DNA from 2 places in the Streptomyces sp. TM32 genome. Region 1 is predicted to be linked to the other one. Evidence: riboswitches for the same ligand, from Rfam matches in the RefSeq annotation. Region 1 holds a riboswitch; the other holds the start of a gene.
What was found. Region 1 has a riboswitch for cobalamin ahead of EST92_RS21515 (HoxN/HupN/NixA family nickel/cobalt transporter). Riboswitches for the same ligand answer to the same signal wherever they lie in the genome.
Positions count from the first base shown of each region.

Region 2: linked by a shared signal. The riboswitch ahead of EST92_RS16170 (prenyltransferase/squalene oxidase repeat-containing protein) and the one ahead of EST92_RS21515 (HoxN/HupN/NixA family nickel/cobalt transporter) in region 1 are both predicted to bind cobalamin.

Region 1 covers NZ_SDIG01000106.1:6,767-11,816, reverse strand. The annotation lists gene EST92_RS21530 (hypothetical protein) at 1-290, opposite strand, end outside; gene EST92_RS21525 (MarR family transcriptional regulator) at 417-1,112, shown strand; gene EST92_RS21520 (alpha/beta hydrolase) at 1,109-1,957, shown strand; cobalamin riboswitch at 2,037-2,278, shown strand; gene EST92_RS21515 (HoxN/HupN/NixA family nickel/cobalt transporter) at 2,309-3,565, shown strand; gene EST92_RS21510 (VOC family protein) at 3,575-4,075, opposite strand; gene EST92_RS21505 (DoxX family protein) at 4,223-4,726, opposite strand; gene EST92_RS21500 (enoyl-CoA hydratase/isomerase family protein) at 4,999-5,050, opposite strand, start outside.
Region 2 covers NZ_SDIG01000063.1:9,620-14,669, forward strand. The annotation lists gene EST92_RS16160 (CbiQ family ECF transporter T component) at 1-196, opposite strand, end outside; gene EST92_RS16165 (SCO2322 family protein) at 193-852, opposite strand; gene EST92_RS16170 (prenyltransferase/squalene oxidase repeat-containing protein) at 852-2,171, opposite strand; cobalamin riboswitch at 2,335-2,490, opposite strand; gene EST92_RS16175 (MBL fold metallo-hydrolase) at 2,594-3,664, opposite strand; gene EST92_RS16180 (aldehyde dehydrogenase) at 3,863-5,050, shown strand, end outside.

The DNA.
Region 1 (5,050 bases):
CCGCGCCCCGGCAGCGTCGCGCCGAGCAGCGCGGCATCCCCCAAGTCGGCGGCGATCCGCACATATGCGGCGGTGCGCAGCGCCGGCCCTTCCGGAGCCAGCGCCAGCGCCAGCCCGCTCACCGCGTCCCGCCAGGCCAGCGGACGCAGCGAGATCCGGGTCGCCGGCGCGGTCCGCCCCGCGGCATCGACCAGCCCCGAGGGCCGCGCCAGCAGACCGGGCGCCGCGGCCACCGCCACCCCGTACGCCGCCGTGGCCACCCCGACCGCACGCAACAAAGAGACCTTCATCCACCGTCCGCCTTCCTCACTCACCGGTCGCCGGTCACACGAGCCCCGTCAGACTCGTTGTCCCCTCCAACTCCTTTCCGCGGCAACCCCCTTCCCAAACGACATCACAGGTGTCACCATGACACTATGAGTGTCATCGAGGGGGATGCATTGGGGGAGAGATTGAGCAGCGACAGCGTCATCGAGGGGGAGTCCATGTCCATGAGCACCATCGAGCGCGACAGCGACAGCCGTGGCCACGGCCACGGCGACAACGGCGACAACGGCGGAGCACCGGCGCCCGACGACGAGCTGCTGTACGGCGTCATCCGGCGCCTGTGGCCACTGCACCGCACGGTCGTGCGCGTGGTGGAACGCGAACTGTCCGGCACGGGCCTGACCGCCGGCGAACACGCACTACTGGACGCGCTGCACGCCGACGGTCCGCGGACCGTCCCGCAGTTGGCGCGCGCGATGGACCTCGACCGGCAGCCGGTGCAGCGCTGGGTGAACCACGCCGTCGAACTGGGCCTGGCGGTGACGGCACCCAACCCCGCCCACCGCCGCTCGTCGCTGATCCAGCTCACGAGCGAGGGCGCGGAGGCGATACGCGGGATCCGGACGTTCGAGACGGCGCAGCTGCGGCAGCGGCTGGCCGATCTACCCGCCGAGGACCTCCGCACCGCGCTGCACGTACTCGACCGACTCGGTGAGGAATTCCGGCACCTCGGGAACGGCTCACACGTTCCTCCGGAGGAACCCGACAGTCGCGGCAATACCGACGCCAGCCGCATCCAGCCCAGCTCACCCCATCCGACGCACAAAGGACGGCTCAGAGAATGACCCGCAGAATCACCGCCTGGTCCGAGATCGACAACGGCCTCGTGCCGGTCGAGGAGGGCGAACTCTTCTACGAGACGGCGGGCTCGGGCCCCGCGGTGGTACTGCTGCACGGCGCGATGCTCGACCAACACATGTGGGACGAGCAGTTCGCCTGGCTGGTGAACTCCGGCCTGCGCGCGATCCGTTACGACCTCCGCGGCCACGGCCTGTCCTCCACCGTGGCCGGTGACTACGCCCCTCACGACGACCTGTGCGCGCTTCTCGACGCCCTCGACGTGCCCCGCGCCGTCCTCGTCGGCCTCTCCCACGGCGCCCGGGTCGCGCTGGACACCGCCCTCGCCCACCCGGACCGGGTGGCGGCTCTCGCACTCGCCTCGCCCGGGATCAGCGGCCGCGCCTTCACCGACCCCTTCATCCTGGAGCACATCAAGGAGCAGGTGGCGGCGATCGGCGCACCGGACGGCGTGGAGCGCTATATCGAGCACTTCCTGCGGATGTGGGTGGACGGACCGCACCGCGAACCGTCCGCGGTGCACCCGGGATTCCGTGAGCGGATGCGCGCCTCGGCCGAGGCCAATGTGGAGGTGCACGGCGAGGGGACGGGGGGCGGGATGCCCCTTGAGGTCGGAGCCGCCGGGCGGCTGGGGGAAATCCGGGTACCGACGGTCGTGTGCGACGGCGATCTCGACGGCCGCGACATCTCCGCCAACGCCCATGCGATCGCGCTGTCCGTCCCCGGCGCCCACAGGGTCCGGGTACCGGGCGCGGGCCATATGGTCAATCTGGAGAACACCGCGCTCTTCGACCAGGAACTCCATACCTTTCTCTGCTCCCTGGACCTGTGACGGACGAGCCTCTCCCGCGGACGGCGCTCCCGCCCGTCCCCGGACCCGGACCACGGACCGCACCCCTCCCCCGCGGCGGTTAGAGTGGCTGGGCCGTGGTGCTCGGGAAGACCGGTGACGGACCTTGAGGTCCCAGTCCGGAGCGGCCCTCGCCACTGTGATCGGGGAGTTTCCACCCCTTCCGCAGACGCATGACGCCTCTGCGGCGCCACTGACCGCAGCCCGCGGCCGGGAAGGCGGGGCGGACGCGCGCACCCCAGCTCTTGAGGAGCAGGGAGGTACCCGCAAGCCAGGAGACCGGCCACGGCATTTCACGAACTGATCCACGAGGTGCTGGAGCGTGACCGCCGGATGGCCCTGTCCACCGATACCCCGAACACCCCTGCCTCCGGCGCCTTCCGCTGGCGCCGGCAGGACACCGTCCGCACCGCGGGCCTGATGGCCGTCATAGCCGGACTGCACGTCGTCGCCTTCGGCGTGCTCTTCCTGCTGGTGGTCCCGCACCACTACACCGTCGGCAGCCGGGTCTTCGGCGTCGGGCTGGGCATCACCGCGTACACCCTCGGCATGCGGCACGCCTTCGACGCCGACCACATCGCCGCCATCGACAACACCACCCGCAAGCTGATGGCCGACGGCAAGCGGCCGGTCTCGGTCGGCTTCTGGTTCGCGCTCGGCCACTCCAGCGTGGTCGTCGTGATGGCCGCCCTCGTGGCAGGCGGCGCGCAGCTCGCCGGCATCCTGCTCAACGACGAGTCCCGCATGCACCAGATCCTGGGCACGGTCGGGACCACCGTCTCGGGGTCGTTCCTCTACCTCATCGCCGCCCTCAACCTCATCGCGCTCTCCGGGATGTGGCGGGTCTTCCGCGAGATGCGCAGCGGCCGCTACGACGAGGCCGAGCTGGAGCGGCAACTCGACTCACGCGGCTTCATGAACCGCTTCCTGGGGCGGTTCACCCGCTCCGTCTCCCGCCCCGGCCAGATGTTCCCGCTCGGCTTCCTCTTCGGGATCGGCTTCGACACCGCGACCGAAGTGACCCTGATGGTGATGGCGGGCAGCGGCGCCGCGGCCGGTCTGCCCTGGTACGCGGTGCTGTGTCTGCCGCTGCTCTTCGCCGCCGGAATGAGCCTGTTCGACACCCTCGACGGCACCTTCATGAACTTCGCCTACCAGTGGGCGTTCTCCAACCCGGTGCGCAAGGTCTACTACAACCTCGCGATCACCGGCCTCTCGATCGCCGTCGCCTTCTTCATCGGCACGATCGAACTGGTGACGGTGCTGCACGACAAGCTCGCCCTCACCGACCCGCTGACCGGCTGGATATCCGGCCTCGACCTCGACAACGTCGGCTTCATCATCGTCGGCCTGTTCGTGGTCGTGTGGGCCGCGGCGCTGGCGTACTGGCGACTGTCGGGCGTCGAGAAGCGCTGGACGGAGCGGACCCGGCAAGCACAGCAGGCGGATCCGGGGTTTACGGCAGATCTGACAGGTACGGCAGCTACCGAGAAAGAGGTGCTCGACAAAGAGGTGCTCGACCCGAGTCCCGCAGCGGGGCAGGGGCCGAGCCTGTCCGATCCGGCCCCGCCCCGGTCTCCCCTCAGGTAGCCGACCCCGTCAGGTAGCCGACCCCGCCGCCGCCCCCGTCTCCAGGTCCGGCCCCCAGCGCTCCAGGGCCGCCGCCAGATCGAGCGGCAGCAGGCGGTCAGGCTGGTCCGGGCCGGGCCAGTCCTCGCGCGGCACCCGCCACATCACCTCGAACTCGTTGCCGTCCGGGTCCTTGGCGTACAGCGACTTGGCGACGAGATGGTCACTGGCTCCCAGCAGGGCGCCCCGCTCGTCGAGCCGGTCACGCGCCGCGACGAGTTCGCCGAGCGTGCCGACCTCCCAGGCGAGGTGGTAGAGCCCGACCCGTCCGGCTTCGGGCCCGGGGGCCCCGGGCCCCACCGTGAACAGCCCCAGGTCATGATCGTTGAGTGAGCCGGGAGCGCTGAGAAACGCGGCGCGCCCCGGCACTTCGACATCCACCGTCAGCCCGAGGGCCTCGGTGTAGAAGGCGACGGACCGCGCCACCTCACGTACGTAGAGCACCGCGTGGTTGAGACGTCGTACCGGCATGGTCCTGCTCTCCGCTCTTCCGCCGCGGCACCACCGTGGTGCCGCCGCACTCCCCGTTTCCGGCTCCGCTGTTCCTGCCTGTCCCGAGACGGCGCCTGTTCCTGCCGTGCCCGGGGCGGCACCCGTTCCTGCCCTCCCCGCCCGGTGTCACTTCCGGACCACCAGCATCACGCCCGCCACGACCACCCCCAGCACCAGCGCGGCCGCGCCGCGGGCCGGCCGGTGGACCCGCAGGCCGGGCAGGAAGCGGTCAACGGCCAAGCGGCCGGGCCCGGTCAGCGCCAGGGCCGCCGCACCGGCGGTCAGCAGCAGCTCGTACTCCACGCCCTTGGGCGCGAAGAAGCCCCCGCCCCACTTCACGGCCAGGGCATTGACCATCGTGCCGACGACCGCCGCGGCGGCGAGCGGGGTGAGCAGACCGGCCGCCAGCCCGAGCCCGCCGAGCGTCTCACTGAGACCGGCGACGACGGCCATCGTCCGGCCGGCCGGATAGCCGCTCATCGTGAAGAACTGCCCGGTCCCGTCGAGCCCCGGACCGCCGAACCAGCCGAACAGCTTCTGGGCGCCGTGAGCCGCCATGGTCAGCCCGAGCGCGAGCCGCAGCACCAGCAGCCCGGCGTCGTAGCCGTACGGAGCGGGTTTGTCGCGCATCGATACGCCGAGGCGGGAGGGCTCAAGAGTGCTGAGGGGGGACATCATCAGGAGCGCTCTTTCACAGGTCGAGGACCGGTCCGCGAACTCACGAACCAGTTACTTGAAACTTCAAGTCACTCTCGACGATACACAGCACCCCCCACGGCGAACAACAGCGCGCGGCAGCCTCGGGCGGCCCGCCGCACGCCATCCGCACGCCCGCCACACGCCCTCCCGGCTCAGGCCCGGTCCGGACTCAGGACGGGTCCTGGCTCAGGGCGGGTCCGGGCTCAGGACCGGTCCGGCGGTGCCGCCGACGGCCGCCCGAGGAACGCGGCGATC
Region 2 (5,050 bases), on a different contig from region 1:
TGACGAACGCCCCGTACGAACGGGCCCAGGGCGCCTCCGTACGGCGGGCCGCCACGACATGACCGGCCACCCCCACCAGCAGCCCCAGCAGCAGCGGATCGGTGGTGCGGGAGGCCGCGGTGGCCAGGCCGAGCGCCCACAGCCACCAGGCGCCGGCCGGCAGCGCGGTGGTACGGGTCGCCCGCGGGGCGCTCATCCGCGCCGGCGGCGGAGCTGCCACCCGGCCGCCGCACCCAGGACCACGAGGACCGCGATGCCGCCGAACAGCCCGGTGGACGGCCCGCCGTCGTCCCCGCCGTCCGCCGCCGCGCCCGGGGCCGGCGACGCCGCGGACCGTGCCCCCTTCGAGTCGTTCACCCGCTCCGCGCACCCCGCCTTCGGGTAACCGGCGACGGCACACAGCAAGGCGCTCGCGTCGTAGCGCAGCGGCCGGGCGACCGCCGCCAGCGCCTCGCCCGCCGAGGCGTCCTCGGACACCTGGGCGCACGCCGTCCGCGACGCCGGTGGCCGCTCGCCGCCGGGCGCGTCCGCCGCGGTACCGAAGTCGACGACGACGCCGACCCGTTTGCGGCCCTCCTCGGCGGGGGTGGCCCGGCAGATCGCGTCGAAACCGGGCGCCGTACGGGGCTTGCCGGCCGCGGCGGAATCGGCGCCGACGGCGAAGCGGAACCCGGCGACCGCACCGTCGGCCGGCCGCAGGGTGCCCGGCCCCTCGGTGGCGTACGTCCAGGAACTGCCCTTGCCCTCCCAGACGGACCAGTAGCGGTACTCCTGGGCCTGGGCGGGCCCGGCGGCCAGACCGGTGACCGTGCCGGCCAGCAGCGCGGCGCCGGCGAGGGTGGCGCGCCGCATCAGTGCCCGCCCCTCTTGCGGCCGCTGAGCAGGAAACCGAGGCCTGCGCCGAAGGCGAGGCCGACGCCGATGATCCACCACGGCATGCCGCCGCCGTCGTCGTCCTTGGCGGCGGCCTGGGAGTGCTTGCCCGGGACGGCGGCCGGCTCGGGGCCGGTGGCGTTGAGCGCGGTGACCAGGTCGGTGCCGCCGAAGGAGCGCGGGTCGCTGCCGGTGGCGTGCGCGGCCAGCACCAGCTGGGCGTACGCGGCGGGGCCGTTCTGCCGCGCCCAGCCCGTCGCGTTCTTCTGAAGCCAGGCCAGCGGCCGTCGGGCCTCGGCGCCGTGTCCGCCGGCCGCCAGCGCCACCACGGCGTCCGCGGTGTTGCCGACGTCGGGCTGCGGCTCGGCGCCCGGCATCGCGGACAGAAGGTGCTGCCCGTTCTTGTCGAGCTGGGCGACGAGATAGGCGGCGCCGCCGTCCGCGGCCTGCGTCGCGGAGACCCTGCCCGCCTTGTCCTTGCCGTCCTTGCAGGCCGGCGGCGCGACCGGGGTCCGGTCGCGGCGGCCGGTGGGCGCGACGACAAAGCCCTTGCCGAGCACGCCGGTTGCGGCGGCCGCGGTGGCGTCGGCGTTCGCAGCCGCGCCCTTGAGCTGGAAGGTGAACGCGCCGTGCGCGTCCTCCTTGCCCGCGCACCCGAGTCGGAAGGTGAGCAGCCCGTCGTAGGGGGTCCGGTGCTTCTTCGACGTCACCGACGCCGGCTTCTGCCCGGCTGCCGCGAGCGCCCCGATGACCACGGAGGTGGAGTTGGCGTCGCCGGGCGAGCCGGGCATCGAGCTCCAGCTGCCGTCGTCGTTCTGCACCGACTTCAGCCAGCCCACCGCCTTGTCCACGCTGGCGCCGTGCCCGCCCAACGCGGCCAGCGCCTGCACCGCGGCGGCTGTCTGGTTGGTGTCCCGCATCGTCTTGGCGGCACAGGGCTTGCCCGGCTCGGCTCGGAAGGCGGTGAACGCGCCGTCCGCGCACTGCTGCCCGACCAGCCACCGCACGGCCGACGTCGCCGGGCGCACCCCCACCGTGTGCTGCGCCAGCAGCGCGAGCGACTGCCGCCACACCCCGTCGTACTGCGGGTCCTTGGTGCCGTACAGACCCGAGGGCAGCTTCTTGGCCGCGGCGGACGGGGAACCGGCGGTAGCGGCAGGGGCGGCAGCGTACGCGGCAGGGGCGGCTGCCGCGCCCAGCACCATCGCGGCCGCCAGCGCCGTGGCGGCGCGGCGCGCCAAGGGGGCGCCGGAGTGCGGCGCGGGGGCCTGCTGGGCCAGGGAAGCCGTGGGGGCCATCGGGTCGGTGCCTCTCGGGTCGGGTCGCGGCGGCCACGCAGCCGCGCTCGGCCGCCCACCCGGGCACCGATCCGGGGATCGGGCGCGGTGGCACCGGGCTCAGCTCCGTATACCTCGACGGTGCCGCGCACCGGCCGTCCGCGGGCGGACGGCCGGTGTGGCGGGAGCCTTGGTCGTGCCCCTCGGGTGTTCCGGCTCGTACGGCCGCTCCGCGCCGGCCTGGGGCGTGGACGGGCCGTCCTCACGGTTGCGGGTCAGCGCCGGATTTCCACCGGCTTCCCCCGATCGGACACGGATGAAGTTGTCCCGCACACCTTAACCGGCGGCCCGCCCGGCATTCGCTCGCCCGTACGAGCCGGAGACGCACCGCGTACGAGCTGCACGGACACAGGACGAACCCGCAGATACCCACGACGCATCCCCTACGCCCGGCCACCGCCCCCGTCCACCGCCTGATACTGCACGGGGCCGGAGCCCGGCACGCACTCCGCATGACCCAGTTTCACCAGTCGGCGCAGATGTGCCTCGGCCTCCGAGACGGCGATGGTGCGGGAGCCGTAAGGGATCTGCTCCCAGGGGCGGTTCCACTCCATGGCCATGGCGAGCTGCCAGGGCGTGCGGGGTTCGCTCAGCAGCGTCCGCAACCGGTCGAGCCGCTCCTCGTGGTGGGCCAGGAGCGTGCGGACGCGGCCGCCGGCGTCGGTGAAGGCGTGCTGATGCGCGGGCAGCACCTCGGCGGGGGCGAGCCGGCCGACGCGTTCGAGGGAGTCGAGGTAGTCGCCCAGGGGGTCGGCGGCCTCGCCCGAGTTCCCGGCCGGGTCCTCGTACAGGCCGATGTGCGGAGTGATGCCCGGCAGGAGGTGGTCACCGGAGAAGAGCCGGCCGAAGCCGCGGGTCCGCCGGGCGGGGTGCTCCTCCTCCAGATGCAGACACACATGGCCCGGGGTGTGCCCGGGTGTCCAGATCGCGCGCAGCCGGCGCCCCGGCAGATCGAGCAGCTCGCCGGGGCCGATCTCGCGGTCCGGCAGCGCGGCCCGCATGCCGGGCATCCGCCGGCCGCCCCCGGTGGCCCGGGCCGTGCGCAGCGGCGCCAGATGGCCGTCCGGCGCGCCCGCCGCCGCGAGCCTGGCGATGAGGTGGTCGAGCCACTGGTCCGACGTGGCCCCGCGGGTGCGGCGGACCACGGCGGTGTCCGCGGCGTGCATCGCGAGCCAGGCGCCGGAGGCCTCCCGCACCTTGGCGGAGAGGCCGTGGTGGTCGGGGTGGTGGTGGGTGATCAGTACGCCGTGGAGGTCGGTGAGAGCGAAACCGCAGGCGGCGACGCCGGCGACGAGGGTGTCCCAGGAGTCCGGGTCGTCCCAGCCGGTGTCGATGAGCACCGGCCCCCGGTCGGTCTCCAGGAGGTGGACGAGGGTGTGGCCGAGCGGGTTGTCCGGGATGGGGACGGCGATGCTCCACACGCCGCCCCGGTGGTCGGTCACCTGCGTCGTCATCCCGGTCCCCTCTCGGTCCGCCGTGCGCCGGCACGCGCATCACTATAACTAGAACGAGTTTCAATGCGGCCGGAACTGCGCCCCTGGGTGCGCGCCTTGGGGATTCGGCCGGCGCCGTGGACTCCTCCCGGTAGAACTGATATCAGTTCTGCTGAGTGATTCTGATGCAGCGTCAGGAACCATCGGGAGGCGGCAGCGATGAGCGACCTCGTCGAGCACGGAAAGCTCTACCTGGGCGGGGCGTGGGCCGATCCGGCCGGCCGGGACACCATCGAGGTCGTCTCGCCGCACACCGAGCGGGTCATCGGCCGGGTGCCGCACGCCTCGCGGGCCGACGTCGACCGGGCGGTGGCCGCGGCCCGCACGTCCTTCGCGTCCGGGGAGTGGGCGAACGCCCCGCTGGCGGACCGGATCGCGGTGGTCACCCGCATCAAGGACGCCTTCGCGGCCCGCAGCGAGGAGTTCGCCAGGGTCATCAGCTCCGAGAACGGCACCCCGTTCACCTCCGGCGTCATGGTGCAGGCGCTGGCCGCGATGCTGGTGTGGGACACCGCGCTCACGGTGGCCCGGGACTTCCCGTTCGAGGAGCGGCGGGCCGGGGTGCTGGGTCCGCTGCTGGTACGGCGGGAGCCGGCCGGGGTGGTCGCGGCCGTGGTGCCGTGGAACGTCCCGCAGTTCACCGCCGCGGCCAAGCTCGCGCCGGCCCTGCTGGCCGGGTGCTCGGTGGTGCTGAAGGTGTCGCCGGAGACGCCGCTGGACGCGTACCTCCTCGCGGAGATCGCGTTGGAGGCGGGGCTGCCGCCGGGCGTGCTGTCGATCCTGCCGGCCGACCGCGAGGTGAGTGAGTACCTGGTGGGGCACCCGGGCGTGGACAAGGTGTCGTTCACCGGCTCGGTGGCGGCGGGCAAGCGGGTCATGGAGGTCGCGGCCCGCAACCTCAGCCGGGTCACGCTGGAGCTGGGCGGCAAGTCCGCCGCGGTGATCCTGCCGGACGCCGATCTGGACGCGGCGGTGGCCGGCATCGTGCCGTTCGCCTGGATGATCAACGGCCAGGCGTGCGTGGCCCAGACCCGGATCCTCGCGCCGCGCAGCCACTACGACGAGATCGCCGAGCGGTTCACCGCGGCGGCGAGCGCGCTGACCGTCGGCGACCCGCTGGATCCGGCCACCGAGGTCGGCCCGCTGGTCGCCCGCCGCCAGCAGCAGCGCTCGCTGGACTACATCGCGCTGGGGCAGCAGGAAGGCGCCAAGGTCCTGACCGGCGGCGGCCGTCCCGCGGGGCAGCCGACGGGCTGGTACGTCGAGCCGACCCTCTTCGGCGAGGTCACCAACTCCATGCGGATCGCCCGCGAGGAGATCTTCGGCCCGGTCATCTGCCTGCTGCCG